Regions from separate parts of the Cupriavidus sp. C1SS-2L genome, predicted to be linked through region 3. Evidence: predicted binding sites of a transcription regulator. Region 3 holds the regulator's gene; each other region holds the start of a gene.

Region 1 (10,543 bases), 780 kb from region 3:
GCCTTCAGCACGCCCTTACCCAGGTAGCGGCTCTTGTCGCCGTCACGCAGCTCGATGGCTTCGCGCGAACCGGTCGATGCGCCCGACGGCACTGCCGCACGGCCCATCACGCCGGACTCCAGCAGCACGTCGCATTCGACGGTAGGGTTGCCGCGCGAGTCGAGAACCTCGCGACCGATGATATCTACGATTGCACTCATGAATTCCTCTCTGACTGTTGATTCTTGCTGCTGCTGATTACTGCAACCTGCTCGTGTGTCAGGGCGATGTCACGCGCCCCGAAAGTCCATTTCGGGAGCTGGCCGGCTCAGGCCACGCCCTCGACCACGATCATGTTCATGCGCGCCGCATGCTCGCGTGCCTTGCGGGCAGCGCGATAGGCCTCCCCGTCATGGAAGGCCTTGGCGGCTTCGACGCTCGGGAATTTCAGCACGACGACACGGGTCGGCGACCATTCGCCCTCGAGGTTCTCGGCCTTGCCGCCGCGCACCAGCACTTCCGCGCCATGGATCTGCATGGCCTTGCTGGAGAGCACCTTGTATTCCTCGTACTGCTGGGGGTCGGTTACGTCGACGTACGCGATGATAAAGCCCGCGGCCATGCTGTATCTCCCGATGTTTTGTATTGTCTTTCGATACGGATAGTCACGGCCGGGCCACCGGCCGCGACGATCCAGGGCCCGCTCAGGCGCAGGCCGGCCAGCCGAAGTTGTCCTCGAGGAAGCCGGCGCGCTTGGTCAGCGCGTCCAGGTCCCTGAGCACGGCCAGCAGTTCCTTCATGCGCGACAGCGGCACCGCGTTGGGGCCATCGGACATGGCCTTGTTCGGGTCCGGGTGCGTTTCCATGAACAGGCCGGCGATGCCGGTGGCCACGGCGGCACGCGACAGTACGGGTACGAACTCGCGCTGGCCGCCCGAGCTGGTGCCCTGCCCGCCCGGCAGTTGCACCGAGTGGGTGGCGTCAAACACCACAGGAGCACCGGTCTCGCGCATGATCGCCAGCGAGCGCATGTCCGAAACCAGGTTGTTGTAGCCGAACGAAACGCCACGCTCGCAGGCCATGAACACGTCGTCGGGCAGGCCGGCGTCGCGTGCGGCGTCGCGGGCCTTGTCGATCACGTTCTTCATGTCGTGCGGCGCGAGGAACTGGCCCTTCTTGATGTTCACAGGCTTGCCGCTCTGGGCGCAAGCGCGGATGAAATCAGTCTGGCGGCACAGGAACGCCGGCGTCTGCAGCACGTCGACGACGGCCGCGACGGGCTTGATCTCGTCGATCTCATGGATGTCGGTGAGCACCGGCACCCCGATCTCGCGCTTCACTGTCGCCAGGATTTCCAGGCCCTTTTCCATCCCAAGGCCGCGGAACGACTTGCCCGACGAGCGGTTCGCCTTGTCGAACGACGACTTGTAGATGAACGGAATACCCAGCTCGCCGGTGATGGCCTTGAGTTCGCCGGCGGTATCCAGCGCCATCTGCTCCGACTCGATCACGCACGGGCCGGCAATCAGAAAGAACGGCTTGTCGAGGCCAACCTCGAATCCGCAGAGTTTCATGACAGTCTCCTGCTCGGCGCCGGCTTCAGGCGCCCTTGCGCTGCTGGCCAGCCAGCGCGGCTTCGACGTAGGCCTTGAACAGCGGATGGCCGTCACGCGGCGTGGAGGTGAATTCCGGGTGGAACTGCACGCCGACGAACCACGGGTGCATCGACCCCGGCAGTTCCATCATCTCGGGCAGGTTCTCGGTCGGGGTACGGGCCGAAATCACCATGCCGGCGTTTTCCAGCGTCGGCACATAGTGGTTGTTGACTTCGTAGCGGTGACGGTGACGCTCGTTGACCTCCGCGCCGTAGATCGACGCCGCCTTGGTCCCTTCCTTCACCGGTACGCGTTGGGCACCCAGGCGCATGGTGCCGCCCAGGTCGGATTCGGCCGAACGCTGCTCGACCTTGCCTTCGCGGTCCACCCACTCCGTGATCAGCGCGACCACCGGATGTTCGGTTTCCAGGTTGAACTCGGTCGAGTTGGCGTCGGTCATGCCAGCCACGTGACGGGCGAACTCGATCACGGCGAGCTGCATGCCCAGGCAGATGCCCAGGTACGGAACCTTGTTCTCGCGGGCGTACTGGATCGCGCGGATCTTGCCTTCCGTGCCGCGCTTGCCGAAACCGCCCGGCACCAGGATGGCGTCCAGCGGGGCCAGCACTTCGAGATGGCCCGATTCGAGTTCTTCGGAATCGATGTACTCGATGTTCACGCGCGTGGCGGTGTGCATGCCGGCGTGGCGCAGCGCCTCGATCAACGACTTGTACGACTCGGTCAGGTCGACGTACTTGCCGACCATGCCGATGGTGATTTCGTGCTCGGGGTTTTCCTGCGCGTTCACCAGCTTCTGCCACATCGACAGGTCGGCCGGCTTCGGGTCCAGGCGCAGCTCTTCGCAGATCAGGCGGTCCAGGCCCTGCTCGTTGAGCATCTGCGGGATCTTGTAGATGCTGTCGGCATCCCACACCGAAATCACGGCGTCTTGCGGGATGTTGGCGAACAGCGAAATCTTGGCGCGCTCGTCGTCCGGGATCGGACGGTCAGCGCGGCACAGCAGCGCGGTCGGCGAAATGCCGATTTCACGCAGCTTCTGCACCGAGTGCTGGGTCGGCTTGGTCTTCAGCTCGCCGGCGCTGGCAATGAACGGCACCAGGGTCAGGTGCACGAACGCGCAGCGGTTGCGGCCCATGCGCAGGCTCATCTGGCGCGCGGCTTCCAGGAACGGCAGCGATTCGATGTCACCGACGGTGCCGCCGATTTCCACCAGCGCCACATCAGCCTTGCCGTCGTGCGACGCTGCAGCGCCACGCTCGATAAAGGCCTGGATCTCGTTGGTGATATGCGGAATCACCTGCACGGTCTTGCCCAGGTATTCGCCGCGGCGCTCCTTGCGGATCACCGATTCGTAGATTTGGCCCGTAGTGAAGTTGTTCGACTTGCGCATCTTGGCCGAGACGAAGCGCTCGTAGTGGCCAAGATCGAGGTCGGTTTCCGCACCGTCTTCCGTGACAAACACCTCGCCATGCTGGAAGGGGCTCATCGTGCCGGGATCGACGTTGATGTAGGGATCTAGCTTGAGGAGGGTGACTTTGAGGCCGCGCGACTCGAGAATAGCCGCGAGCGAGGCGGCAGCGATGCCCTTGCCGAGAGAAGAGACGACGCCACCGGTGACGAAGACGAATTTGGTCATAAACCGAGCTTGCCGGGGAAATTAGGATTATACATGAGACCCCGGCCCCCGAACGGCCGCGAATTGCGACACCACCGCCTTGCGCAACGCCTGCGGCGCATGCGCCGCTTGCGCTTCAGCGCCCGTCGCGCCGCATCGCCGCGATCAGTTCGCGGACCAGTTGCGCCGTCTCCTGCGGCCGCTCCATCGGATAAAGATGGCCGCCTTCGATAAAGCGCAGGTTCTCGCCGACCAGCTTGCGCGTTGCGTCGAGACCACATTGCCGGACCTCCCGCGAACGCGTACCGGCAACGAAGCTGACAGGCACCGGCGCACCGCGCGCAACCTTGCGCCCAAGGCTGGTGGGCAGCGTCCGATAGATCCAGTACTCGACCTCGCGGTTGAAGCGGAGCTGCCGTTCGTCGTCCTTGCCCGTCGGCTCGGTGCCGTGCATCGTGTAGTCGCGCAGCATGTCCTGATCCCAGACTGCGAAGTTCGGCTTGGAGCGGAAGTGCTCCCACACCGCCTCGGCATCAGGCCAGTGCGTGCGGCGGTTCTTGGTCACGGCGGCCGGCCCCGGCTTCTCGTCCATGCCGAACAACTGCGCCGTCTTCAGCAGCGACGCGCGCCAGCCAGCGATGATCGGCGAATCGAGCATCACCACGCCGCGCACCCACTCCGGGCGGCGCAGCGCGGCCATCAGTGACAGGAAGCCGCCCAGCGAATGCCCCACCAGCCACACCGGTTCCCGGTACTGGCGCTCCAGCGAATCCAGCAGCTCTTCCACGAGATGCGGCCAGCCGCGCGTCACCGGGAATTCAGGCCGGTGCCCGTAGCGCTCCACCGCGCGGAATTCGAAGTCGTCCTCGAGTTCGGCGAACAGCTTGCGGTACGTCGGCACCGGGAAGCCATTGGCATGGGAAAAATGAATGATGTCGCGCATTGCCCCGCCCGGCTCAGTCCTGCGCGCGGGAACGCTCGCGCGTGGCGCGCACCGGCTGGCCCCAGCGATCGGTTTCGTCCGTACGTGCAAGCGGAAACTCCGCCTCACGGGAAGCATCCCATTCGGGATCGTTGATCTCACCGAACACCTGGCGCAGCCGCTGGCCCCAGGTATCGCGGATCATGCGGAAGTAGGCGTTCCTTTCGTCGATGTTGACAAAGCGCGTCACCCGAAGCGCATCCGCCTCATAGACCATCAGGTCCAGCGGCAAACCCACCGAAATGTTCGACTTGAGCGTGGAATCCATCGAGATCAGCGCGCATTTGGCGGCTTCGCCGAGGGGCAGCGACGGATGCACGACGCGGTCCAGGATCGGCTTGCCGTACTTGGCCTCGCCGATCTGGAAAAAGCAGTTCTCGGGCGTGGCCTCGACGAAATTGCCGGCTGCGTAGACATTGAACAAGCGCATACGCTCGCCGCGGATCTGGCCGCCAAAGATCAGGCTGACATTGAACTCGATACCGGCATCGCGCAGCGCGTGGGCATCGCGCTTGTGTACCTGGCGTACGGCCTCGCCGACGATGGACGTGGCTTCGAACATATCGCGCGCGGTCCACAGTGAGCGCTTTTCGTCCCGCCCTTCGACCAGGCACTGGCGCACTGACTGGCTGATGGCGAGGTTGCCGGCGGTCATCAGCACCATCACGCGGTCGCCGGGCTCTTCGAACACGGTCATCTTGCGCGCGGTGGAAATGGCATCGACACCGGCGTTGGTGCGCGAGTCGGAAAGAAGAACCAGGCCGGCATCAAGCCGCATGGCAACACAGTAGGTCATGGTCTTGTCGGGTTCTACTTGGAACCGAGCGGAGTCGCAGCGGGAATTCTAGCGCCCCGAGCCGGGCTGCGGCCACCGGCCTCGCCGGTTTCGAGTCAGTGTTCAGATTTTGGGCCGGAGTGCTTTACTGGCAGGCTCTTCCCTTTTGTCGCCCGGACAAAAGATGGTCGCCGGCTACGCCGGCGAAACCGCAGCGTCTGTGAAGCACGAAGCGGTCGCAAGAACCGCTAACGCACCGCCAAAGGGACAAACCCGCACCGCATTGGCGCATCGCGCATCACATCAATCCACAACAGGGCAAATAGCAATATTCACCTGCAGCGTTTCACCGCTGCCACCTTCGAGAATGCCCCGCACCGGTGCGGCCGACTGGTAGTCGCGCCCAACGGCCAGCCGCACATGCCGATGGTCCGTGACGCAACGATGCGTCACGTCGATGCTGCACCACAGGTCGCGCCCCGCATCGAGACACACATCGGCCCACGCATGACTGGCCAGCTCCGTAGCGGCCGGGTCATAGAAGTACCCACTCACATAACGCGCCGGGATCCCGAACGCGCGGCAAGCGGCGACCATGACCTGTGCCTGGTCCTGGCACACGCCATTGCCAAGGCGGAACGCTTCTGCAGCGGAAGTGCCGACGTGGGTCGTATTCGACGCATAGCGCACGCGATCCGTGATGCCGCCGGCCAGCGCGAGCAGCGCCGGCACCTCGTGCCCCGCCACCAGGAAAGGTGCAGCGAAGGCGCGCATGTCAGGCGGCGCCGTCGTCAGTGGCGTGCCGCCGACGAAGTACAACGGGGAGACGCGCGACTCGCCGTGGGCCGGCACATCGCGGAATGCGTAGTGGCTGTCACGTCCGGCGTCGTCATGATAAGGCGTCACCTGCACCTCGCCGATCGCGGTAATCGCAATCGTGTCGGCCGGGCCGCTGACGGTGAAGTTGTGGACGATATTGCCGAAGCCATCGCGCGCCTCCGACAGGTTGCCAGGCGCCTGCAGCGCCCAGGCCTTGACGGCCTGCAGCGGGCCCGAGCGCGGTGCGAGGCGCAGCTCATGCACGCTGCGCCGCACCGGCTCCGCATAGCGGTAGACGGTCTGGTGGTGGATCTTGTATTTCACGGTATCCGGAGGGCCGCTGCGACGACTGCTGCACATAAGGCCCTCCTTGCGGTGTTCACGGCGCCTAGGCCGCCTGCAGCGGCACCAGGAAATCACGGCTGATGCCGTTGCCAATGTCGCCGATGCGCTCCAGGAAGCTCGTGAGGAAGGCGTGCAGGCCGACGGCAAAGATGTCGTCGATGCGGGCAAATTTCAGGTCGGCATGCAGTTTACCAGCCTGCCGCTCGGTCTCCCCCGACTGGTGGTTGCAGACCATCGCCAGGATCGCCACGACCTCGTCCATGCTCGACACCAGCGAACGCGGCATGTCGGGGCGCAGGATCAACAGTTCGGCCACGCGCTGCGGCGTAATCACCGCGCGGTAGACCTTGCGGTAGACCTCGAAGCCCGACACCGAGCGCAGCACCGCTGCCCAGTGATAAAAGTCGTTCTGCTCGCGGTTCGGGTCGCTGTCGTCGCTGCCCGACGCCTGGAATTTCACGTCGAGGATCCGCGCGGTATTGTCCGCGCGTTCCAGGAACGTGCCGAGCCGCATGAAATGGAACGCATCGTCCTTCAGCATGGTGCCGAACTGCACGCCGCGCGCGAGGTGCGAACGGAACTTGACCCATTCGAAAAAGCGCGACGGGTCTTCCTGCAACTCGCCGTCCGCGATCATGCGCTGTACATCGAGCCAGGTGGTGTTGACGGTTTCCCAGACCTCGGTCGTCAGCGAGCCGCGCACCGCGCGCGCGTTCTCGCGCGCGGCACGCAGGCAGCTCATGATCGACGACGGGTTGGTCATGTCGCGCACCATGAAGTCGATCACGTCGTCGCGCGTGAGCAGTCCGTACTTGTGATCGAAAGCGTTGGTCAGCTCCGAGATGTCGAGCATGGCCCACCAGCCCTGCTCCGCCACTTCCGCGGACTGCGGCAGCAGCGAGGTCTGGTAGTTGACATCCAGCATGCGCGCGGTGTTCTCGGCGCGTTCGGTATAGCGCGCCATCCAGAACAGATGGTCGGCGGTGCGGCTCAGCATGTTGGTTCTCCTCGCAATGCGGTGCTGGCGGCGGGCGCGTTCAGCGCTCCAGCACCCACGTGTCCTTGGTCCCCCCGCCCTGCGAGGAATTCACCACGAGCGAGCCTTCGCGCAGCGCTACGCGCGTGAGGCCGCCCGGCACCATGCGCACCTCGCGCCCCGACAGCACGAACGGACGCAGGTCGATATGGCGCGGCGCGATGCCCGATTCCACATACGTCGGACACGTCGACAACGCCAGCGTCGGCTGCGCGATGTACTGCTCGGGCCGCGACTTCACGACCTCGCGGAAGGTATCGATCTCCGCGCGCGTTGCCGCCGGCCCCACCAGCATGCCGTAGCCGCCCGCGCCGTGCGTTTCCTTCACCACCAGGTCCGCCATGTTGTCGAGCACGTACTGCAGGTCGTCCGGGCGCCGGCACATATAGGTCGGCACGTTGTTGAGGATGGCCTCTTCGCCGAGATAGAAGCGGATCATGTCGGGCACGTACGGGTAGATCGACTTGTCGTCGGCCACGCCCGTGCCAATGGCGTTGGAGATGGTCACGTTGCCCGCGCGATAGACCGACAGCAGACCGGCCGCGCCCAGCGCGGAATCAGGCCGGAACACGAGTGGGTCGAGGAAGTCGTCATCCACGCGCCGGTAGATCACGTCGATGCGCTGCGGGCCCTGCGTGGTACGCATGAACAGGTGATCGTCCTCGACGAACAGGTCGCTGCCCTCCACGAGTTCCACGCCCATCTGCTGTGCGAGGAACGCATGCTCGAAGTACGCGGAGTTGTACATCCCCGGGGTCAGCACCACCACGGTCGGATCGCTGATGGCCTGCGGCGAGACGCCGCGCAGCATGTCGAGCAGCAGGTCGGGATAGTGGGCCACGGGCGCGACGCGATTGCGCGCGAACAGGTCCGGGAACAAGCGCATCATCATCTTGCGGTTCTCGAGCATGTACGACACGCCCGACGGCACGCGCAGGTTGTCCTCCAGCACGTAGAACTCGCCCTCGCCGGCGCGCACCACGTCGATGCCGGCCACGTGCGCGTAAATGTCGCGCGGCACGTCGACGCCAAGCATCTCGGGACGGTACTGGGCGTTGTTGTAGATCTGGTCCGGCGGAATCACGCCCGCGCGGATGATGTCCTGCCCGTGGTAGATGTCGTGGATGAAGCGGTTCAACGCCGCCACACGCTGGCGCAGGCCCTTTTCCAGCGTGGCCCACTCGCTGGCGGGAAAGATGCGCGGAATCACATCGAACGGAATGGTCCGCTCGGTGCCGCTGTTGGATTCGTCCTTGTCGCCGTAGACCGCGAAGGTGATGCCCACGCGCCGGAAGATCAGGTCCGCCTCGGCGCGCTTGTTGGCCATCGTGTTCTCGGACTGCCGCGCCAGCCAGTCCGTGAAGTGCCGGTAGTGCGGCCGTACCACACCGCCCGGCAATGCCTGCCCCGCCTGGATGACCGGGGTATCGCCATCCCGCCAATCCAGCATCTCGTCGAAAAAGCGCGCCGCCATGATGGCCCTTCCCTCCGTGAAATGGGGGACGTCCTGGTCGCCTGGCCTCCCGGCCTCCCACCGGAACCGCCGCCCCCTTGTTTTTCCTGGCTGTACAGCTGTCGAGTGACTGGCCCTTTCAGCATACTTGTGCCAGCGAAAGCCGCAAGCTCGTGCGGTTGCGCAGCACGGAAACGGGTTAAGCAAGATGCCTGCCAAGGTCCTGGCAGGCGGTGCACCGCGCTGTCAGCGCGCGGCGGCGACGCGGTGCCGCTCGCCGTCGGCGAGGATGGCCTGGACCAGCGCTTCCGGCGACTGCCGGATATCGAGCACGAGCGCGCCATGGGGTTCTTCGAGCGTCTCGAGCTGGCTCTCCAGCAGTGCCGGGTTAAAGAAGTGGTCCGTGCGCGCAGACAGGCGCGAGCCGATCAACTGGGCGTCGCCCTTCATGTAGACGAACACCACGCCGCCGTCCGGCGGCGTCAGGCGGTCGCGGTAGACCTGGCGCAGCGCCGAGCAGGTGAACACATGGGTGCGGCCTTCGGCCCGGGCAGCGTCGATGGCCGCGCGCATGGCCGCCAGCCACGGCCAGCGGTCCTCATCCGTGAGCGGGATGCCCGCATGCATCTTGGCTTTGTTTGCGGCGCTGTGGAATTCGTCCGCGTCATGGAATGCGCAGCCCAGGCGTGTCGCGAGCAGTTCGCCGACCGTCGACTTGCCGCTGCCGGAAACGCCCATCAGGATATAGATCATGTCTGCTCCATCGATCATGGTGTCGGATGGTTTGCCCCATCCTTGTCGGTAGCCCGCGCGCTGGCAAACGGCGCGCAGGTGCCGGACGGCGGCTGCGCCGCCCGGGGATTCAAAAAAATTGCGGTGATACAGGCCCCAGGCCCGACTATTGTGCGACGGAATGCGTCGCCGCGGGAACGGCGTCGGCTTCGGACAGGTCGAGTGCACTGCCACCCTCTTCCGCCTTGCGCGCGTGGCGCCGGAACAGGCCGAACAGCCCCCGGCCGACGCTGAACTGGGCGAAGCCATCGTCCGGCGCGGGCGCGACCGAACGCGCGGCGAATTCCGCCGGATCGCCAAGCCAGGCAAGCGTGCCGGCAACGGCGTCCACACGCACGCGGTCGCCGTCACGCACCCGGGCCAGCGGGCCGCCAGCCAGCGCCTCGGGGCCGACGTGGATCACCGCCGGCACCTTGCCCGATGCACCGGACATACGCCCGTCCGTCACCAGCGCGACGCTGTGGCCGGCGTCCTGCAGCGCACCAAGCACGGGCGTGAGGCGATGCAATTCGGGCATGCCATTGGCATTGGGTCCCTGGAAGCGCACCACGGCTACCACGTCGCCGTTGAGCTCGCCTGCATTGAAGGCTGCCTGCAGCGCTTCCTGCGAATCGAACACGCGCGCCGGCGCCTCGACCACGCGGTGCTCCGGCGCCACGGCGGACACCTTGATCACGCCGCGCCCCAGGTTGCCCTGCATCAGGCGCAGGCCGCCTTCGGCGGAGAACGGCTCCGCCGCCGTGGCCAGCACCTGCGCGTCGCCGCTGGTGCTCGCGCCATCGCGCCAGCGCAGCACGCCATCGGCCAGCACCGGCTCCTGCGTGTAGCGCGCGAGACCCGGGCCGGCGACGGTCTGCACGTCCTCGTGCAGGAGCTCGGCCTCCAGAAGCTGGCCGATCACAAAGCCCGTGCCGCCCGCGGCGTGGAAATGGTTCACGTCCGCCGAGCCGTTCGGATACACGCGCGCCAGCAGCGGCGTGATGCCGGACAGCCGGTCGAAATCGTCCCAGTCGATCAGCACGCCCGCGGCACGCGCCATGGCGACCAGGTGGATGGTGTGGTTGGTGGAACCGCCGGTGGCCAGCAGGCCGACCATCGCATTGACGACGGCACGCTCGTCGACGATGCGCG
Region 2 (10,543 bases), on a different replicon from region 3:
CCGCAGGAAGCGACGTCGGACCAGTTCTTCGATGAGGCGCAGTGGGAAAGCTACCGCGCGCTGGGCCACGTCATCGGCCAGCGCGTGTTCAGCGGTGCTGTGGGGCAGGCGTTGCTGGCCGGTTGATACGGTATCAGCGCACGAACCCGATCACATCCTCGAGCCGGCCGCTCGCATCGCGCAGGGCTTCGAGCAGGCGCGGCACCGCGTCTTCGCCAAGCCGCTGCTGCGGGCCGGCAATGGCCACAGAGCCAATCACCGTGCTGTGGTCGCGCGACCGCAGCGGCAGCGCCAGCCCGGCCACGGTCGCGGCGGCTTCCTCGCGCGTGTGGGCCCAGCCCTGCTCGCGTACCTCGGCGAGCTGCGCTTCGATCGTATCGCGGTCGAGCGTGGTGTGCGGTCCCATCTTTTCCATGCCCTGTCGATAGACCTCGTCGCGGAACGCGTCGTCCTGGAAGGCGAGCATGGCCTTGGCATGCGCGCCCGCATACAGCGGAAAGCGCTCGCCGAGTTCGATCGAAAAGCGCAACTGGTGCTGGCTTTGCACCAGGCCAACGCATAGCCCCTCATGGCCATCGAGCCATGACAGGAAGACCGTCTCACCGCTTTGCGCCGCCAGCTTTTCCAGCACGGGCCGCACGATCTCGTCGGGCGAGAAGCTCTTGCGCACGACCTGGCCCAGCTCGAACAGGCGCAAGCCCAGCGAGTATTTGCCGGTGGCCGCGTCCTGCACGAGGAAGCCGTTGGCGGCAAAGGTCGCCAGCACGCGGTGCACCACGGCATAGTGCACGCCGCTGTGCTTGGCGAGTTCGCGCACGCCCCAGGTCGGCTGCCGCACGGTGAAGTGGGTCAGCAAGGCCAGCGCGCCGTCCAGTGTCTTGAGTGTCATACCGATTTCCTGCTTCGCATGGGGCAGCATGGTACGGGACAAGCGGCGCTGTGCTCAATCCTTCGGTGGATCCGGCGTCACGGCGATAACCACGCCGACGGCATGGCCGCGTGGCGGTCGCCAGCACGATTGCCGGGGTCTCACTAAGATAGCGGACGTTTCGATTTTCCCGCGCGGCGGCTGGCAAACGCCTGCCCAGCCGCGCCAAGGCAGCTTACATGACGACCCCGATCCCGTATTCCGTTCTCGATCTCGCGCCCATCGCGCAAGGCAGCGATGCCGGCCAGGCCATGCGCAACTCGCTGGACCTTGCGCAGCACGCCGAGCGTCTTGGCTACCGCCGCTTCTGGCTGGCCGAGCACCACAATATGCCCGGCATTGCCAGCGCCGCGACTGCGGTGTTGATCGGCTATGTGGCCAATGGCACCAGCACGATTCGCGTGGGCTCCGGCGGCGTGATGCTTCCCAACCATTCGCCGCTTGTCGTGGCCGAGCAGTTCGGGACGCTGGCTTCGCTGTATCCGGGCCGCATCGACCTGGGCCTGGGCCGCGCACCCGGAACGGACCAGACAACGGCACGTGCTCTGCGCCGTCAACTGTCGCACGACACGGCCGACACGTTCCCGCAGGATGTCGAGGAGCTGCAGGCCTATTTCGATGACGTGCGTCCCGGCCAGCGCCTGCGCGCCGTGCCCGGTGCGGGCCTGAAGGTGCCGCTGTGGCTGCTCGGCTCGAGCCTGTTCAGTGCGCAGCTTTCGGCGGCAATGGGTTTGCCGTTTGCGTTCGCCTCGCATTTCGCACCGGGCTTCATGCGGCAGGCGGTGGACCTGTACCGGCGCACGTTCCGGCCTTCCGCGCAGCTCGACAGGCCCTATGTGATGCTCGGCCTCAATGTGTTCGCGGCAGAGACCAGTGACGAAGCGCGGCGCCTGTTCAGCTCGTTGCAGCAGCAGTTCCTGGGTCTGGTGCGCGGCACGCCGGGCCAGCTGCGTCCGCCCGTGGACGATATCGAGTCGCTGTGGAACGAGAGCGAGGCGGACCATATCCGCCGTTCGCTGGCCTGCTCGGTGGTGGGCGATCCGGAAGCCGTGCGCGCCGGCATGCAGCGCTTCGTCGATGACTTGCATCCGGACGAACTGATGCTGACGGGCCAGATCTACGACCACGCGGCGCGCCTGCGCTCGTTTGAAATCGCCGCCGACGCGGCGCGCACGCTCGCGCCGGCAGTCTGACTGAGTATCAGGCGCCCGCGAGCCGGAACGCCGCGACTGCCTGCATCATGCGCTGGCCCTGTTCAGCCAGCGCATGCGCGGCGGCGGCCGATTCTTCCACAAGCGCGGCGTTCTGCTGCGTGACCGAATCCATCTGCGTCACGGCATGGCTGACCTGCTCGATGCCCGTGCTCTGCTCGGCGGACGCGGCGCTGATCTCGCCCATGATGTCCGTCACGCGGCGCACCGCGTCGACGACTTCACCCATGGTCCGGCCCGCGCGGGAAACCAGCGCGGTGCCGGCTTCGACCTGTGCCGCGGAGTTGTCGATCAGCGACTTGATCTCCCTGGCGGCCGTGGCCGAGCGTTGGGCCAGCGTGCGCACCTCGCCGGCGACGACGGCGAAGCCGCGGCCCTGTTCGCCCGCACGCGCCGCTTCCACCGCGGCGTTCAGCGCGAGGATATTCGTCTGGAACGCAATGCCTTCGATCACGCCGATGATGTCGACAATCTGGCGTGAAGCTTTGCTGATGGCGCCCATGGTCGACACCACCTGGCCGACGACTTCTCCGCCGCGATTCGCGGTTTCGGAGGCATTGACCGCCAGCATGCTCGCCTGACGCGCATTGTCCGCGTTCTGGCGCACGATGCCAGTCAGCTCTTCCATGCTCGCGGCGGTCTGCTCAAGTGCGGAAGCCTGTTCTTCGGTGCGCTGAGACAGGTCCGCGTTGCCCGCCGAGATCTGGCTCGTCGCCGAGCCGATCGAATCCGCTGCATCGCGGATGCCGTGCAATGTGGCGGAAAGACGCTCTTGCATCTGGCGCATGGCGGCCAGCACGCTGGTTTCATCACCGTCGCGCGCGCGCACGGGCAGGGTGAAGTCGCCGGACGCAATGCGCGCTACCGCTTCGACGGCGTACGCGGGTTCACCGCCGAGGCTGCGGTTCACCACGCGCATGATCGCGAGCATCACGGCCGATACGATGGCGCCGATCAGCAGCGTGCCGAGGACGGCCTGGATCAGACTGTCGCGGAACGGGTCATTGACATCCTTGATGTAGACGCCGGTGGCTACGTGCCAGTCCCACGCGGGCACGTAGCGCACGTAGGTCAGCTTGAGTTCGGCCGTCTCGGTGCCGGGCAGGCGGCCTCGATAGGTCGTGAAGCCATCGCCGCCGCTGGCGCCGGACTTGCCCGCCTGCACGATGCGCTGGTAGATCGGCGCGCCGTCCGGGTCCTTGAAGTCGCCGACGTCCTTGCCGTTCATTTCCGGGCGGCCGGGATTGAGCACGATCTGCGGCTTCGAGTTGACCAGCAGCAGGTAGCCACTGGAGCCAAAGCGGATGGCCTGTACGGCGTCCTTGGCCGCCTGCTGCGCGGCTTCGGTCGTCATGCTGCCCTTGGCGGCACGTTCCGCGTAAGCAGAGACGATGGCCTCGGTCGCCTGCACGAGCGCTTTCACGCTGTCGCGGCGCTCGTCCATCATGACGCTGCGGGTATGGAACGCGTTCCAGGTTCCGAGCCCGAGCAGCGCCAGCCAGATCACGGCCAGTGCCGCCCAGAGTTTGGTGTTGAGCGTAATGCGATTCATCGTCTTCGGCGGTAGGAAAAAGGGAGTGGTGCACACGCCGTCTGAATTCGGCCGGTCACGCCGATTCACGAGGTAGAGCCGGCAAGGCGACGGGTGCCATGGCCGCCGGCGTGACACTGGCACCCCTAACGGCGGGCTCCGCGCTGTCTTGAGAATGTCCTATTGTCCGGTTGCGAAATGCCGTTCAATGCACAAATTTGCCGCAACGATGACGCCGGATTGCACCGCTCCGACCGTGTCGGATACAGTAGCCAGCACAGAGGCGCGCGACGACGTGTCCGGTTCGCCAGTTCGCCAAAGTGCCGCCCGCGGCGCATGGCGCAGACCGCAGCGAAGACAACCAGGAGACAGCGATGGACCTGCGGCAACGCGATCACATCGAGACGGTAGTCCAGGCCACCAGCTACCTGCCCCCGCCTGCCTTGCCCGCGGACCGGCCCACGCACGACGCCGTGATCCAGAATTCATGGCGGCGCTGCGTGCACCAGTACGGACTGGATCCTTCGCGCATGCAGGAAGCGCGCATCCTGCCGCAGACACGCCTGCGCGAGCACCAGCAACGCATCGACGATTTCGCGCGCATTGCGCGTCATGGGCTGGAAAGCCTGTATGCGCAGGTGGCAGGGCTGGGCTACGTGGTGCTGCTGACCGACGCGCAGGGCGTGACCGTTGACTACATCGGCGACGCGCGTACCGATACCGATCTGCGCCACGCCGGCCTGTACCTGGGCGCGGAATGGAGCGAGAGCGGAGCCGGCACCTGCGCGGTCGGCACGGCGCTGGTCACTGGCGAAGCACTGACCGTGCATCAGGCCGACCATTTCGACGCCACGCATATTCCGCTCACTTGCACGGCGGCGCCGCTGTTCGACTCGCGCGGAAATCTCAGTGCGATCCTCGACATTTCCGCGCTGACTTCGCCGCATGCCAAGGAGAGCCAGGGCCTGGCGCTGCAGATGGTGCGCATCTATGCGGCGCATATCGAGAATGCGAACTTCCTGCGCGTGCATCATCGCGACTGGATCCTCAAGCTCAACGTGGCGCCTGAGTTTGTCGACGTGAATCCGGAATACCTGCTCGCGCTCGACGACTGCGGCCGCATCGTCGGGCACAACCACCGCGCGCGGCGCATGCTGGAAGGGGAGCTATCCACTGGCACGGTGCTCGGCCAGTCGTTCGAGACGCTGTTCAACGCGCGGCTGGAAGACCTGAGCCGCTATGTCTACTCGCGCCCGAGCGAGCAGCGGCTCGTCGCGCTGAACCGCAGTGGGGGGCTACTCTATCTGAGCGTGATGCCGCCCGCGCTGCGCTGGCAGGCCGGCGCCCGCGAAGAACGCCTCGCGCCGTTTCCAGAGCCGCTCGCGGCATTGAGTGGCGGCGATGCCGCGCTGCAGCAGCAATTGCAGCGCGCGGCGCGCCTGGTCGATTCGCCGATCAACCTGCTGATCAATGGCGAGACCGGCAGCGGCAAGGAGTACTTCGCCAAGGCGCTGCATCAGGCGAGCGCCCGGCGCGGCCAGCCGTTCGTTGCAGTGAACTGCGCTGCGATTCCTGAAACGCTGATCGAAAGCGAGCTGTTCGGCCACCTGCCCAACAGCTTCTCGGGGGCCGGTCCGCGCGGCAAGCGCGGGTTAATCCAGGAAGCCGACGGCGGCACGCTGTTCCTCGACGAGATCGGCGACATGCCGCGCGAGCTGCAGTCGCGTCTGCTGCGCGTGCTGGCCGAGGGCGAGGTCTTGCCGATCGGTGCGGCACGCCCGATACCGGTCAGGCTGCGCGTGATTTCCGCCACGCATCATCGGCTGGAGGATCTGGTCGCGCAAGGACGCTTCCGCGAAGACCTGTTCTACCGGCTCAACGGCGCGCGCTTCGCGCTGCCACCGCTGCGCGAGCGCACGGACCTTGACTGGCTAGTGCAGAAGATGCTCGACGCTGGCGGCCAGCGCGGCATCGCGCTGTCGCCGCAGGCGCGCGAACAGCTTTGCCGCCATCGCTGGCCCGGCAACTTGCGTGAATTGCGTAACGTGCTCGAGTACGCGCGTGCGGTCTGCTCGGACGGCTACATCGATCTGCACGACCTTCCCGATGCCCTTGGCGCTCCGGCGGCAATGACAGCCGTGCAGGCGCTACCCGCGCAAGAGCAAGAGGGCGACACTAAGGCGATGCCGCCGGAAGCCATGCTGCTGATGCAGTACCTGCGCGCGTCGGGCTGGAACCTGAGCGCGGTAGCGCGCCAGATCGGCATCAGCCGCATGACGCTGTACCGCCGCATGGAGCGCTACGGCATCCAGTCTCCGAACCGCCGCGATGGCGAAGGGCCGCTGCAGTAGCGCTCGCCCCGATACGGTTGTCCAGTGCTGTACACCTGCGCTGTGACACCTGTCACACCGTGAGCACCGCCAGGCCCCTTTTGGTGGCCCTCTGACCCGCGCTTCCTGCGGGTAATCCCGCAATTTTCCGCGTTCCCGGCGGTCTTTCCGCATGTCGCGCGCATTGGCACAGCCATTGCAATGAGCCTGTCACCACAAAGACAAAGGAGACAGGCCATGGGGCAGGCACGGTTCGCCGGCGCGCCGCTGGTCGGCATCATCGCCAACCCGGTATCAGCGCGCGACATCCGCCGCGTGATTGCGAACGCCAACAGCCTGCAACTGGCCGACCGCGTCAATATCGTGCTGCGCCTGCTGGCCGCGCTGTCGGCCTGCGGCATCGACCGTGTGATGATGATGCCGGACCGCGAAGGGCTGCGCGTCATGCTCGCTCGGCACCTGAGCCGGCACCAGGGTCCGGACGCGGGACTGCCTGCAGTGGAGTACATCGACATGCCGGTCACCGCGCGCGTCGATGACACGCTGAACGCGGCGCGCCATATGGCCGACGCCGGCGTGGAAGTGATCATCGTGCTCGGCGGCGATGGCACGCATCGCGCCGTGGTGCGCGAATGCGGCGGCGTGCCGATCGCCGGGCTGTCCACCGGCACCAACAATGCGTTCCCGGAAATGCGCGAGGCCACCATTACCGGGCTCGCGTCGGGACTGTATGCGACGGGCAAGGTGCCGGCATCGCACGCGCTCGCATCGAACAAGCGACTCGATATCGTCATTCGCGATGCTGACGGCGGTTTCCGGCGCGACATCGCGCTTGTCGACGCAGTGATCGCGCATGAGCATTTCATCGGCGCGCGCGCGCTGTGGAAGTCCGACACGCTCGCTGCCGTGTACGTGGCATTCGCCGATCCGCAGGCGATCGGGCTGTCCGCCATCGCCGGGCTGCTGGAACCACTCGGACGGCGCGAAGCGGGCGGCCTTGCGATCGAACTGGCCGCCCCGGGACAGGGCGAGTTCGAGCTGCGCGCGCCCATCGCGCCCGGCCTGCTGAGCCAGGTCTCCATCGCTGGCTGGCAGCGCCTGGAGCATGCCCGGCCGCACCGCGTGCGACAGCGTGCAGGCATCGTCGCGCTCGATGGCGAGCGCGAACTGGCCTTCGGGCCGCATGACGAAGTCACCGTCACCCTGCACGAACACGCTTTCCGCAGCATCGACGTGGCGGCGTGCATGCGCTATGCCGCGCGCGAGCGGCTGATGCGCAGCAGTCCAGCCGCCATTCTCGCTAATCACTGAGCAAGCCGTACCACCCCAACCAAGGAGACAACCATGAGCGCCAGTGCCATGCAAGCCGGCCCAAGCGGGCTGCCACTCGACAAGGAGACCCTGCTGACGGTGTATCGGAAGATGCGCACCATCCGCGAGTTCGAAGAACGCCTGCACGTGGACTTCGGCCGCGGCGACATTCCCGGTTTCGTGCATCTGTACGCGGGCGAGGAGGCCGCGGGCGTGGGCATCCTGCACCACCTGCACGATGGCGACCGCATCGCCAGTACGCACCGCGGTCACGGCCACTGCATTGCCAAGGGCGTCGACCCGGTGGCGATGATGAAGGAGATCTACGGCAAGAAGGGCGGCTCTTGCAATGGCAAGGGCGGGTCGATGCATATCGCCGACCTGTCCAAGGGCATGATGGGCGCAAACGGCATTCTGGGCGCCGGCGCGCCGCTGATCTGCGGCGCCGCGCTGGCCGCGAAGTTCCGCGGCAAGGGCGAGGTCGGCATTACGTTCAGCGGCGACGGCGCATCGAACCAGGGCACGTTCCTCGAAAGCCTGAACCTCGCCGCCGTGTGGAACCTGCCGGTGATCTTCGTGATCGAGAACAACGGCTATGCGGAATCGACCTCGCGCGATTACGGCACCGCGGTGGACAGCTACGTGGATCGCGCGGCCGGCTTCGGCATTCCCGGCGTGACGGTGGACGGTACCGATTTCTTCGCGGTGCATGAGGCAGCCGGCGAAGTCATCCGCCGCGCGCGTGAAGGCGGTGGGCCGTCGCTGCTCGAATGCAAGATGGTCCGCTTCTACGGGCACTTCGAAGGCGACGCGCAAACCTATCGCGCCGCGGGCGAACTCGACGACATCCGCGCCAACAAGGACTGCCTGAAGCTGTTCTCGCGCGCGGTGACGCAAGCGGGCGTGGTCTCGCGCGAGGAACTCGAGTCGATCGACCGCGAAGTCGCGACGCTGATCGAGCACGCCGTGCAGGAGGCCAAGGCCGCGCCATTGCCTGGTCCGGAGGATCTGCTGACTGATGTCTACGTGAGCTACTGAATCGCCAACCCGACACTGCTATCCACATTTCAGGAGACAGACCATGGCTCGCAAACTGAGCATCAAGCTGGCGATCAACGAGGCGATCGACCAGGAAATGACGCGGGATCCCAGCGTGATCATGCTGGGGGAAGACATTGTCGGCGGCGCCGGCGCGGACGGTGAAAAGGACGCATGGGGCGGTGTGCTTGGCGTGACCAAGGGGTTGTACGCCAAGCATGGCGACCGCTTGCTCGATACGCCACTGTCGGAGTCGGCCTACGTGGGGGCGGCCATCGGCGCCGCGGCCTGCGGCATGCGACCGATCGCCGAACTGATGTTCATCGACTTCATGGGCGTGTGCTTCGACCAGATCTTCAATCAGGCGGCCAAGTTCCGCTACATGTTCGGTGGCAAGGCCGAAACGCCGGTGGTGATCCGCGCAATGGTAGGCGCGGGCTTTCGCGCGGCCGCGCAGCACAGCCAGATGCTGACGCCGCTGTTCACGCACATTCCCGGCCTCAAGGTGGTGTGCCCCTCGACGCCGTACGACACCAAGGGCCTGCTGATCCAGGCCATCCGCGACAACGATCCGGTGATCTTCTGCGAGCACAAGAACCTGTACGGGCTTGAGGGCGACGTGCCGGAGGGCGCTTACACGATTCCGTTCGGCGAGGCCAATATCGCACGCGACGGCAAGGACGTGACCATCGTCGCTTACGGGCTGATGGTGCATCGCGCGCTGGACGCGGCGGCGACGCTGGCGAAGGAAGGCATCGAAGCGGAAGTGATTGACCTGCGCACGCTGTCGCCGCTCGACATGGATACGGTGCTCGAGTCGGTCGAGAACACCGGACGGCTTGTCGTCGTGGACGAAGCTAGCCCGCGCTGCAATATCGCGACTGATATCTCGGCGCAGGTTGCGCAGCAGGCATTCGGTGCGCTGAAGGCCGGTATCGAGATGGTGTGCCCGCCGCACACGCCGGTTCCGTTCTCGCCGACGCTCGAAGACCTGTATATCCCCAGCGCCGCGCACGTCGTGGAAGCGGTGCGCAAGACCATGAAGGGAGGCAAGCACTGATGGCCGCAGCAATTACCCCGATCGTGATGCCCAAGTGGGGCCTGTCGATGAAGGAAGGCACTATCAACGAGTGGCTCGTCGACGAGGGCGCCCAAATATCGGTGGGCATGCCGATCCTTGATGTGGAAACCGACAAGATCGCCAACGCCGTCGAGGCGCCCGATGCCGGCACCTTGCGCCGCAAGGTAGCCAGCGTGGGGGACGTGCTGCCGGTCAAGGCCCTGCTCGGTGTGCTGGCGCCTGCGGAGGTGAGCGATGCGGAAATCGATGCCTATATTGCGGCTTACGAAACGCCGGCGGACGACGGCGACGAAGAGGAAGCCGAACCCGCGTACCAATACGCCGACGTCGACGGCATCCGCGTCCGCTACGCCCGGAGGGGCGACGCGGGGCCGGCGGTGCTCTTCGTCCACGGATTTGGCGGTGACCTGGATAACTGGCTGTTCAACCTTGACGCCCTTGCCGATGCGTACACGGTGGTCGCGCTGGACCTCCCCGCTCACGGACAGACGTCGCCGCGGCTCGCGGGTACGACGCTGGCGGAGATGGCCGGCTTTGTAGCACGCTTCCTGGATGTGACGGGCATCGACGCGGCGCATGTGGTCGGGCATTCGATGGGCGGGGGCATTGCCGCGCAGCTTGCCGTCGATGCGCCGCAGCGCGTGCTCTCGGTGGCGCTGGTCTCGCCGGTCGGCATGGGCGAGGAGATCAACAGCGGCTATACCGAAGGCTTCGTCAACGCGCAGTCGCGCCGGGACCTGAAGCCCGTGATCGAGCTGCTGTTCGCCAACCCGGACCTCGTCAGCCGGCAGATGCTCGATGACCTGCTGCGCTACAAGCGGCTCGACGGCGTGCAGGAAGCATTGTCGGCGATCGGCTACAGCTTGTTCGCGCGAGGCAGGCAGCGCGAGCAGCCGGCGCAGCGGCTGGCTGATACGGGCAAGCGCACGCTCGTGGTGTGGGGCGCAAAGGACCAGATCATCCCGAGTACCCACGCGCAGAACGCGCCGGCAGGCGCCACGGTGAAGGTGTTCGACGACGCCGGACACATGAGCCAGATGGAAAAGGCCGGCGACTTCAATGCGCTGTTGCGCACACACCTGGCCGGTTGATGCCGGATCGCGGACGGCGGCC
Region 3 (10,543 bases):
CAGTACTGGCCACGCTGCCGGGCATTGGCCGATCGACGGCCGCGGCCGTTGCGGCGTTCAGTGCGGGCGTGCGCTCGCCGATTCTCGACGGCAACGTCAAGCGCGTATTCGCGCGCTTCTTCGGCATCCATGGGCACCCCGGCGAACGTGCGATCGAGAACCGCATGTGGGAGCTGGCTGACGCCGCGTTGCCCGCCCCGGGCCCGCACCAGGCCGACGACATGGTGGCCTACACGCAGGGCCTGATGGACCTTGGGGCTACCGTGTGTTCGCGCGGCAAGCCCGCCTGCCTGTCCGATGCCGCGGCCTGCCCGTTGTCGTCGGACTGCGTGGCGCGGCGCGATGGCCTGACCGCGACGCTGCCCACGCCCAAGCCGCGCTCGCCGGTGCCCGAGCGCAGCACCGTGATGGTCATGGTGCGTCACGGACGCGACGTGCTGCTGCAGCTTCGGCCTGACAGCGGCGTCTGGGGCGGCCTGTGGAGCCTGCCCGAGATGCCTGTCGCCACGGTGCCGTTCGACGCGGAACTCGCCGAGCAGGATGCGCTGGGTTACGCGCGTGCGTTTGGGGAACCGTCGCGCGCGGACATGACCGGCGAACTGGTCCACGTCTTCACGCATTTCCGTCTACTGATCCGCGCCATCCGCGTCGACATGAAAGGTCTGTTGCTGCGCGAGCCGGTCGACGGACCGGCGCAGCGCTGGATCTCGCTCGATGATCTCGATGCGCTCGGCACGCCGGCGCCCGTGCGCAAGTTGCTCGAAACGCAGGCCCGCGGCGGCCTGTTCTGAACCTCGAAAGGGGCGCAGCGAGCCCTACACCATGTGGTGCTGCCGCATGTAGCGGTGCACGATCTCGATGCGCATGCCCGCGTCGGGCAACGCCATCAGCATCTGCTTGGCCTTCATCGGCACGGGCAGCAGTTCGCACAGGCGGTTGGTGACCCAGCTTGGGTCGTCCCACTGATAGGGCTCGGCGAACGGCATGCGGTCAGGCTGCTCGGCATGCAGCCGCGTGACGATCCGTCGCAGCACCGACAGGCATTCACCCAGCAGTTCGAGCTTGCAGTCGATGATGTCGGCGGGTAGCAGTTCAGCGCTGGCGACGATCAGCCCGTCATCGCGGGTGCGGTGCTCGATCACACGGAAACGCTGGCGACCGCGCGTTTCGATCAGCAGCACGCCAAGCTGCTCCATATTGCAGTCGACGATCTCGGCAAGGCAACCGATCGATTCGGGCACGGTCTGCTGGCCTGTGCGTGCCACTTCCTCGCCGCTGGCGATCAGGCACACGCCGAACGGCGCCGCATCGCGCAGGCAGTTGCGCACCATGTCGACGTAGCGTTTCTCGAACACGCGCAGCGGCAGGCGGCCGTCCGGAAACAGCACCGTGTGCAGAGGGAAGAGAGGGAGGTCGTCCAGCGTCAGCGGCGTTGCGTCGGCGGGAACGGTGTGACGGAGAAGGTCTGTCGAGGACATGCGATGGCTGCCATTCCGCTAAATCGAGGGAACGGCCGCCAGATCGCATGCGGCGGCCGCCATGGCTGCCAGGGTCAGAGATGCCTGGCGGCACCGGCGGACTGCGCAGCGGACTACGTTGCCGGCGCGAGCTCGCGGTGTCTCACCAGCACATTACCATGGGCCCGGAAATAGTTGGCAAGCCTTTCCGCAATATAGACCGAACGGTGCTGTCCGCCGGTGCAGCCGATCGCCACGGTCAGGTAGCTGCGATTGTCCGCAATGAAACTCGGCAGCCACTTTTCCACATAGGCGCGGATGTCTTCGGCCATGGCGAGCACCATCGGCTGCGCCTGCAGGAAATCGATCACGGGGCCGTCGCGGCCGGTCAGCGGGCGCAGCGCGAGGTCGTAGTACGGGTTGGGCAACGAGCGCACGTCGAACACGAGGTCGGCATCGCTGGGTACGCCGTGCTTGAAGCCGAACGATTCGAACAGCAGCGTTAGACGCTCGCTATCTTCGCGGATCAGTTCCTTGATCCAGCTGCGCAGCGTATTGGTGCGCACGTTGCTGGTGTCAATGCGGTGCGCGGACTCGGCCAGCGGGCTGAGCAGTTCGCGCTCCATCTCGATCGCTTCCATCAGGGCCCGGTCGTTGAACGCCGGTTCGCCGTCAGAGCCAGGCACGCCGTCAGTCAGGATCGACAGCGGGTGCCGGCGCCGCGTTTCCGAGTAGCGCTGCACCAGCGCGTCGGTGCTGGCCGTCAGGAACAGGACCTCGACCTGGTGCGTTTCGGCCAGTTCGCGGACCGTATCGGGCAGGTGTTCCAGCGATTCGCGGCTGCGGATGTCGGTGGCCACGCCCAGATGCGTGTAACCCTCGCTGGCGAGGTAGCGAGCCAGGTCGGGAATGAATTGAGCGGGCAGGTTATCGACGCAGTAAAAGCCTGCATCTTCAAGCACGTTCAGTGCGACGGATTTGCCGGAGCCGGAGATGCCGGTGATGAGAATGATGCGCATATCATCGGAAGGATAGCATCCGGCAAAGGCCTCGTCATGACAGCGCCCTGATGCAAACAAAAATGGCGAACCGCTCGGTTCGCCATGTCATCAGCGGGGGCTGAGGCTTACTTCGACAGGCATTCCTTCATGTACGCCTTGTACTCGTCGCCCTTCTTGCCCTTGCCTTCCTTGCTGCAGGCCGACATCTTTTCCTGCTGGCTCTTGGTCGGTTGCACGCCCTTGGCCGAGAGGCATTGCTTCATGAAGGCCTTGCGATCGTCGCCTTTCTTGTCGCCAGCCTGCTCGTTGCAGTCCTTCATCTTCTGCTGCTGCGCGGTGGGCGCCTTGGTGGCCGATGCCGGTACAGCCTTGTCTCCCGGGCCCGGTGCAGCCGGCATGGCGGGCGCGGCAGGCGTGGTTTGGGGTGCGGGCTGTGCCATTGCGCCAGTGGCCAGCAGCGGCGTCACCAGCACACACATCGCGATCAGTTTCTTCATGCTTGCTCTCCTGGCTGTGGGAAACTTCATGGCCACCTAATGCCAGCCAACGGCTGGTGCAGCGGCTCCGGACTGGGCTCGATGCCCATTACAGCACAAAACGAAGCATGTACCCACCGCGTTGACCGATTTGCCAACGTCGATGTAAGCAATTGAAAGCGAGTCGCGATGCCGGGTCAGAGCAGGCGGCCCTGGCCGCGCGAAACTGCGTCGGCCTGCATGGCAGCGCGCTGGCGGTCCATGAAGTCGCGCAGCGTGTCGATGCCGCGCAGGCGCAGGATCGTGTTGCGCACGGCAGCCTCGACCAGCACGGCGAGGTTTCGGCCGGCCGCGACCTGGATCTTGACCATGTGGATCGGCAGGCCAAGTACGTCGAGGTACTGCGAATCGAGCGGCAGACGTTCGAATTCGCCGTCGTTGCGGCGCACAAGCTGCACGACCAGCTTCATCTTCATTTTCCGACGCACGGCGGTTTCACCGAAGATGGTCTTGATGTCGAGCAGGCCCAGGCCGCGCACTTCCAGCAGGTTCTGGAGCAGCGGCGGGCAGCGTCCTTCGATGAAATCCGGCCCAAGGCGCACGAAATCCACGGCATCGTCGGCTACCAGTCCGTGGCCGCGCGAAATCAGTTCCAGGCCCAGTTCGCTCTTGCCCAGGCCCGACTCGCCCATGATCAGCACGCCCATGCCGAGAATGTCGAGAAACACGCCGTGCATGGTCACGCGCGGCGCGGAAATGCGCGACAGGTACAACCGCAGGTGGTCGATTACCGCTGCGGACGACACCGGCGTGGTGAACAGTGGCGTGGATGAACGCGTGCAGCGCAGTTCCAGGTCCGGCGGCGGCTCCATGCCGTCGGCCACAACGAGGAACGGCGGCTCCAGCAGGATCAGCTCGCCCATCTGGCGCTTGCGGGTTTCGTCGTCCAGGCGCTGGTAGTACGTGATTTCGGGCTTGCCGAGGACCTGGATCCGGTTCGGGTGGATCAGGTTCAGGTGGCCGACGAGGTCCGCGGCCGAGGTGGCCTCGCGGGCAAACTCCACGTCGAAGGCGCGGTCCGCACCTTCCAGGCCAGCCACCCACGAGAGTTTGATGTCGGCTGCGTTGTCGTCGAAGATCGACTGCGAGGTGACGCCGGTGAGTTCCATGCGGTATGACTTTCGGGGCGGGGGCAGTGCCGGGCTTTAGGGTCGTCCGGTCTGTTGCCAGCCCAGGGGAAGGGTCAGGGATGCCACTGTGTCAGTAGCTGATGCACTTCTTCGGGTGTGGCCAGCGTTGCGAGGCCTTCGCGCATGTCGCGATCGGACAGCAACTGCGCGATTTCCGAGAGGATCTCGAGATGCTGCTGCGTGGCCTGTTCCGGCACCAGCAGGAAGATCAGCAGCGAAACGGGTTTGCCGTCGGGTGATTCGAAAGGGATCGGCTCGGCCAACCGCATGAACGCGGCCAACGGCTGCTTCAGTCCCTTGATGCGCCCATGCGGAATGGCCACGCCTGCGCCAAGGCCGGTCGAACCGAGCGACTCGCGCGCAAACAGGTTGTCGGTCACGGTCGCCCGCGCCACGCCATGGTTGTTCTCGAAGAGGAGCCCGGCTTGCTCGAAGACACGCTTCTTGCTGGTGACGCTGACGTCGAGGTTGATGTTGCCGGGTGGCAGCAGTTTGGCCAAACGATTCATGGGCGATGCGAGGATTTCAGTTAGCAGGCAGATGGGACTGCTCGGCCGTGCAAGGCTGCGGGCCGCTTTATGGCGATACCATGGTTTGCCAGGCGTTTGGCCATTATAGAGCAGCGTCTCCCCTGACTTGTGCAACGCAGCGTCGGGCCTTGTGTATCCCTGTGCCGTGCTCGTGCCGCCGCACCGGGATAGGGCGCGCGCACAGGAGTCGCTACCGGCTATGTCTTAGAGAGCATACACCGCGCCGCGTCAGTTGCGAACACCTATGCCAGTAACCTGCACAGGATGGCCGCCAACAGACGCAAAAAAGCCGCGCTACATGGCGCGGCTTGCTTTTCTCAGTCCCTTTCAGCGGCCAGCCTTACGACCGGCAGGCATGATCATTGCTGCTGTAGTTGCGCTTCGGCCATCTGGTACTTGACCGCTTCGCGGTCGTGGCCTTGCACGCGATCCTTGTAGCGAAGCACCTGGCGGTCCAGCTTGTCGACAAGTGCGTCGATGGCCGCATACAGGTCTTCGTGATGGGCTTCAACAAAGATGTCCTTGCCCCGAAGGTGCAGATTGATTTCCGCGTACTGCCGCCTGTCCTTTTCCTTATGGTTATCGACTGAAAGTAGCACGCTAACGCCAATGACTTGATCGAAATGCCTGACGATACGCTCCAGCTTCGTTTCCACGTACTCACGCAGCGGAGGCGTGATGTCCAGGTGGTGTCCACTGATCTTGAAGTTCATAGCGCTTCTCCTTCTGAAAGAGCTGCACCAGGCAGGCGGTGCAACTCGGCTACAAAGTCTTGCGGAGATTGACAGCGGGGATCTTCAGGGCTTCGCGATACTTGGCGACGGTACGGCGCGCGACAACGAAGCCTTGTTCACCCAGCAATTCGGCAATTCGGCTGTCGGAAAGAGGACTCCTCGGGTCTTCGGCTCCTATAAGTTGCTTGATCAAGGCGCGGATCGCCGTTGATGAAGCCGCGCCACCGGTTTCGGTGGACACGTGGCTACCGAAGAAGTACTTCAGTTCGAAAGTACCCATCGGCGTTGCCATGTATTTATTGGTCGTCACCCGGGATATGGTTGACTCGTGTAATCCCAGTGTATCGGCAATCTCCCGCAAAACCAAGGGGCGCATCGCGATTTCGCCGTGCGTGAAAAAGTTCTTCTGACGTTCGACAATTGCCTGTGAAACTCGCAGGATTGTGTCGAACCTTTGCTGAATATTTTTGATCAGCCAACGTGCCTCCTGCAGCTTTTGCTGCAGCCCGGCAGCGCCGGATTCCCCCTTCGCTCCGCGCAGGATCTGCGCGTACATGTCGTTGATGCGCAGGCGGGGCATCACATCCGGGTTCAGCTGTGCAATCCAGCCGCTGCCGCTCTTGCGCACGAACACGTCGGGCACTACGAAATCCGCTTCAGGCCGGCTGTACGCATGCCCGGGATACGGCGCGAGCGAACGGATCAGTTCATGCGCGGCTTTTAGCGCCGCTTCGTCCACCTGCAGCGCTTTTTTCAGGCGCGTGTAGTCGCGCACCGCAAGCAATTCAAGATGATGCTGGACGATCGACAGCGCCAGTTCGCGCTGCGGGTGCTGCAGCCGGCGCAATTGCAGGCTCAGGCATTCGGCTGCATTGCGCGCGCCCACGCCCGCCGGGTCGAAGCTCTGCAGCAGCGTGAGCATGGCCTGGACTTCGTCGACTTCGAATTCGAGTTCCTCGGGCAGTTCCGAGCAGATCTCGTCGAGCGACGTGCTCAGGTAGCCGTCGTCATCGAGCGATTCGATCAGGAAGATCGCCAGCCCCTTGTCGCGCAGCGAAATCTTCAGCGGCGTGAGCTGTTCCATCAGATGTTCGCGCAGCGTGGGCTCGGCATCGCGCAGCTGCATGGGCGTCTTTTCGTCGTCCTCGCCCTGGGGGCGCCGCGCGAAATCGTCGAGGCTCCAGTCGCTGCCGTAGTCGTCACCGCCGCTGTCGGTGTAGTTCTCGTCATCGCTGCCGCGTGCGCTGTCGGCATTCGCTTCGCCATTGCCCTGCGGTTCGGCAGGAGCGGGAGCCGGGGCACTTTGCAGGTTGACCGAGCCATCTGCCGCTACGCGCAGCGGACTTTCGATCCAGTCGTTTTCGCGCTCCAGCAGCGGGTTCTCCGTGAGCGCCTGCTCGACTTCCTGTTGCAGTTCCAGCGTTGAGAGTTGCAGCAGTCGGATCGACTGCTGCAGTTGCGGCGTGAGTGCCAGATGCTGCGAAAGGCGGAGCTGGAGCGACGGTTTCATGCGACCTATTTTATGCGCATCTTTCCGATGTTGGAACGGAAATTGCTATCGCATGTGTCGCCTGATCGTCTCTTTCCCGGTGGCCGCGTGCCACCCCCGCTTCACATGCGGAAATTCTCGCCCAGGTAGACGCGCCGCACCGATTCGTTCGCGATGATGTCTTCAGGCTGGCCCGCCGCGAGCACGGTGCCTTCGCTGATGATGTACGCGTGGTCGCAGATGCCGAGCGTCTCGCGCACGTTGTGGTCGGTGATAAGCACGCCGATATTGCGTGCCTTCAGGAAGCTGACGATGCGCTGGATTTCGCCGACCGCGATCGGGTCCACGCCGGCGAACGGTTCGTCCAGCAGGATGAAGCGCGGCGACGATGCCAGCGCGCGCGCAATTTCAACGCGGCGGCGTTCGCCGCCCGACAGCGAAAGCGCCGGGTTGTTGCGCAAGTGGGCGATCTGCAGGTCGTCCAGCAGCGTATCGAGCCGCGCGTCGATCTCGGCCTTTGGCAGCGGCTTGCCGTTCACGACCTGGAGCTCCAGCACCGCGCGGATGTTCTCTTCGACATTCAGCTTGCGGAACACCGACGCTTCCTGCGGCAGGTAGGAAAGCCCCATGCGCGCGCGTTCGTGGATGGCCAGGCCGCTGATGTGCTGCCCGTCGAGCACGATATCGCCCTCGTCGAGCGCCACCAGGCCGACGATCATGTAGAACGACGTGGTCTTGCCGGCGCCATTCGGACCCAGCAGGCCCACGACCTCGCCGCTTTTCACGTCGAGCGACACGTCCTTGACCACCGTACGCGTCCCGTAGCGCTTCTTCAGGTGGCGCACGACCATCGTGCTGCTCTCGGCACGGACGTCGTTGGCGGCGGAAGCGGGCGTGGGGGCGAGTGTTGCGGTATCGGTCATGATGGCGGTCGTGCGCTCGCGCGCGGGATTCAGGGCTTGCTGGACGGCGCGGGCGCCGGCTTCAGGTCGAGCGGCGCGGCAGCGGCCGCACCACTCGCTTCCTGGCGCGGCGAGAGCACCGCGCGCACGCGTCCAGACGGGTTGCCGGCCGAGGTGTTGTCACCCCCGCCGGCCGCGGTATAGAACTCATTGCGGCTGTCATAGGTCAGCACCGCGCCGCGGATCTCGTCGACGAGCTTGGCACCTTGCAGGCGCGCCATGCGTGCGTGGCCGATCAGCTTGGACAGCTCCTGCTTGCCGTCGTACTCGATGCGATCGCCCCAGCCGTCCATGTACTCGTCGACGCCGTCACGCTTCTGGCGGATATACGCCTGCTTGCCGCCCTTGGCCGTGGCCACCGCGTACTGGTAGCCCTCGGGGTCGGTGCGGATCTCGGCGGCGTCGGACTTCAGCACCATGGTGCCCTTGGTCAGGACCACATTGCCGGTCAGCGTGTAGATCTGCTTGACGTCGTCGTAGCTGGCGTTATCGGCTTCCAGTACCAGTGGCTTGTCCCGGTCCGCGCGTTCGGCATGGGCGGCCGGCGGCGCCAGCGCGGCAAGCACGGCGGCTGCGGCCAGCAGCACCGGGGCGGCGCGCCGGCGGGACAAGGTCGACAGGGAGGCAATCATGTTGGCAAAGGGTCGCAGGAAGGCGGAAATTCGCGCGAACCTCGGGTCCGCGGTGCCGCCCCGTCGCGCGCGGGCGGCTGTTGTTGTCAGGATCCCGGAGTCCGGGCAGGTGCACCGGTAATGATGGTGCCCCGTACGTTACCCAGCAATTGTACTTCGCGGGTAACGTTGTTGAAGATCAGGCCGTTGGCGGTCATGACCGACGGGCCGCGCGTGAGCTTGACGGCCTTGTCGGTCTTGACGATGTCATCGTTGAGCAGCACCTGGAAGTAGCTCGACGCCGCCGTCAGCAGCGGGTCCTTGGCCGCATCCGCTCCCTGCTGGCGTTCGACGAAGCCATTGCCATACAGGTCGATGACCGAGCCTTCGGCGTTCATGCGGCCGAGGTCGGCACGCGCGGACACCGGCGGCCGGTTAGGCTGATAGGCGCGCATGGCGGGACGGGTCACTTCGTAGGTCTGGTCGTCGTCGAAGTGGACCATCTTGTCGCCGGTGAACCGCACCTTGGTGCCGCCGTCCTGCGCCAGCTCGGTGGCCGAGAACCGCTCAATGTAGTAGTCGGCCTCGTGCTTGCGGACGACAGGCGCCTTGGTGCCTTCCTGCTGCGAATTGATCTGCACCAGCCAGAACGTGCTGCCTGCCACCACTGCCATCAGCAGCAATGGCAGCAGGCGCAAGACGATCCCGGTGAGGGAGGACAGGAGGGCCTGCATGGTCTCTTTGCGTGCGCGCCGTGGATCAGATGACCTTGGCGCGGGTCAGGTCGTGGATGTGCAGCGCGCCCACCAGGCGCCCGTCATGGTCGACCACCAGCAACTGGTTGATGCGGTTGGCTTCCATGACCTGCACGGCTTCGACGGCCAACTGGTCTTCGTGCACCACGTGCGGGTTGTGGTGCATCACATCGCCGATCGGCACGGTCTTCCAGTCGCGCGGGGTTTCCAGCAGGCGGCGCAGGTCGCCGTCGGTGAAGACGCCGATGGCCTTGCCGTCAGAGTCGACCACGGCGGTCATGGCCATGCCCTTGCGCGTGATTTCCATGAGCGCCTGGGCCAGCGGCGTGTTTTCGCGGACCTCCGGCACCGCATTGCCGCTGCGCATCACATCGCGCACGTGGGTCAGCAGCTTGCGGCCGAGCGCGCCGCCCGGGTGCGAGCGCGCGAAGTCTTCCTCGCCGAAGCCGCGCGCATCGAGCACCGCGACCGCGAGCGCGTCGCCGAGTGCCAGCGCCGCCGTGGTGCTGGCCGTTGGCGCCAGGTTCAGCGGGCAGGCTTCCTTTTCCACGCCGGCATCGAGATGGGCGTCTGCGAGCTTGGCCAGGTTCGATTCCGGGTTGCCGGTGACCGAGATCAGCCGCGCGCCGATGCGCTTGACGATCGGGATGATCGACAGCAGCTCGCCGGTTTCCCCGGAATTGGAGAATGCGATCAGGACGTCATCGCGCGTGACCATGCCGAGGTCGCCGTGGCTGGCTTCGGCCGGATGGACAAAGAAGGCCGGCGTGCCGGTCGAGGCCAGCGTCGCCGCGACCTTGCGGCCGATATGGCCTGACTTGCCGATGCCCGACACCACGACGCGTCCCGTGCACTGCAGGACGAGCTGCACCGCGTGCGAGAAGTCCGGGGTCAGGCGCCCCGAAAGTGCGGCGACCGCTTCGGCTTCAATCTGGAGGGTACTTTGGGCGAGCCGGAGTGCTCGATCCGCATCGAAATTGGCTATCATGGCGTCGAAGTATACCAACGAATGCGGCGACGCCCGGGCCGTCCCGGCAAGCGCCGCGCTTGCCGTGTTCCGCCGGCAGGGCCCGTGCCGGGGCGCAGCCGGCCAGCCCTGACGGTTCTTCCTGAGCCGCCTGATGCATTCTCCGCTGGAACTGACCCTGGTGCTGCTGGCTGCCGCCGTATTCGGCGTGGTCGCGTTCCGCATGCTCCAGCTGCCGCCCATGCTCGGCTACCTGGCGGTCGGCATCCTGATCGGCCCGCATGCGCTGGGCCTGGCCAGCGACACGGCCCAGACCAAGTACCTGGCCGAGTTCGGCGTGGTCTTCCTGATGTTTTCGATTGGCCTGGAAT

The links. The regulator sigma-54, encoded in region 3, starts transcription at its own class of promoters, with help from an activator protein. The targets are predictions, from matches to a motif close to TGGCANGNAANCTGCTTT.
Region 1: ACIGJG_RS05415 (circularly permuted type 2 ATP-grasp protein) is a predicted target of sigma-54. The motif match lies at 8,821-8,838, and genes of this name have one in related genera.
Region 2: ACIGJG_RS21020 (ATP-NAD kinase family protein) is a predicted target of sigma-54. The motif match lies at 6,186-6,203, and genes of this name have one in related genera.

The regions. Positions count from the first base shown of each region.
Region 1 covers NZ_CP172708.1:1,163,461-1,174,003, reverse strand. Annotated here, with positions in the region: gene eno (phosphopyruvate hydratase) at 1-200, opposite strand, end outside; gene ACIGJG_RS05450 (DUF1330 domain-containing protein) at 308-601, opposite strand; gene kdsA (3-deoxy-8-phosphooctulonate synthase) at 684-1,553, opposite strand; gene ACIGJG_RS05440 (CTP synthase) at 1,579-3,231, opposite strand; gene ACIGJG_RS05435 (alpha/beta fold hydrolase) at 3,347-4,153, opposite strand; gene ACIGJG_RS05430 (proteasome-type protease) at 4,167-4,988, opposite strand; gene ACIGJG_RS05425 (transglutaminase family protein) at 5,271-6,110, opposite strand; gene ACIGJG_RS05420 (alpha-E domain-containing protein) at 6,175-7,128, opposite strand; gene ACIGJG_RS05415 (circularly permuted type 2 ATP-grasp protein) at 7,169-8,641, opposite strand; gene ACIGJG_RS05410 (gluconokinase) at 8,867-9,373, opposite strand; gene edd (phosphogluconate dehydratase) at 9,519-10,543, opposite strand, start outside.
Region 2 covers NZ_CP172709.1:705,952-716,494, reverse strand. Annotated here, with positions in the region: gene ACIGJG_RS21045 (patatin-like phospholipase domain-containing protein) at 1-126, shown strand, start outside; gene ACIGJG_RS21040 (IclR family transcriptional regulator) at 134-889, opposite strand; gene ACIGJG_RS21035 (LLM class flavin-dependent oxidoreductase) at 1,108-2,121, shown strand; gene ACIGJG_RS21030 (methyl-accepting chemotaxis protein) at 2,129-3,691, opposite strand; gene ACIGJG_RS21025 (sigma-54-dependent Fis family transcriptional regulator) at 4,045-6,021, shown strand; gene ACIGJG_RS21020 (ATP-NAD kinase family protein) at 6,238-7,311, shown strand; gene ACIGJG_RS21015 (thiamine pyrophosphate-dependent dehydrogenase E1 component subunit alpha) at 7,345-8,349, shown strand; gene ACIGJG_RS21010 (alpha-ketoacid dehydrogenase subunit beta) at 8,393-9,409, shown strand; gene ACIGJG_RS21005 (acetoin dehydrogenase dihydrolipoyllysine-residue acetyltransferase subunit) at 9,409-10,521, shown strand.
Region 3 covers NZ_CP172708.1:380,094-390,636, forward strand. Annotated here, with positions in the region: gene mutY (A/G-specific adenine glycosylase) at 1-791, shown strand, start outside; gene ACIGJG_RS01780 (LON peptidase substrate-binding domain-containing protein) at 816-1,478, opposite strand; gene rapZ (RNase adapter RapZ) at 1,592-2,476, opposite strand; gene ACIGJG_RS01790 (PsiF family protein) at 2,584-2,955, opposite strand; gene hprK (HPr(Ser) kinase/phosphatase) at 3,132-4,103, opposite strand; gene ptsN (PTS IIA-like nitrogen regulatory protein PtsN) at 4,178-4,633, opposite strand; gene hpf (ribosome hibernation-promoting factor, HPF/YfiA family) at 5,014-5,367, opposite strand; gene ACIGJG_RS01810 (RNA polymerase factor sigma-54) at 5,417-6,898, opposite strand; gene lptB (LPS export ABC transporter ATP-binding protein) at 7,000-7,800, opposite strand; gene lptA (lipopolysaccharide transport periplasmic protein LptA) at 7,830-8,471, opposite strand; gene lptC (LPS export ABC transporter periplasmic protein LptC) at 8,558-9,184, opposite strand; gene ACIGJG_RS01830 (KpsF/GutQ family sugar-phosphate isomerase) at 9,210-10,193, opposite strand; gene ACIGJG_RS01835 (monovalent cation:proton antiporter family protein) at 10,327-10,543, shown strand, end outside.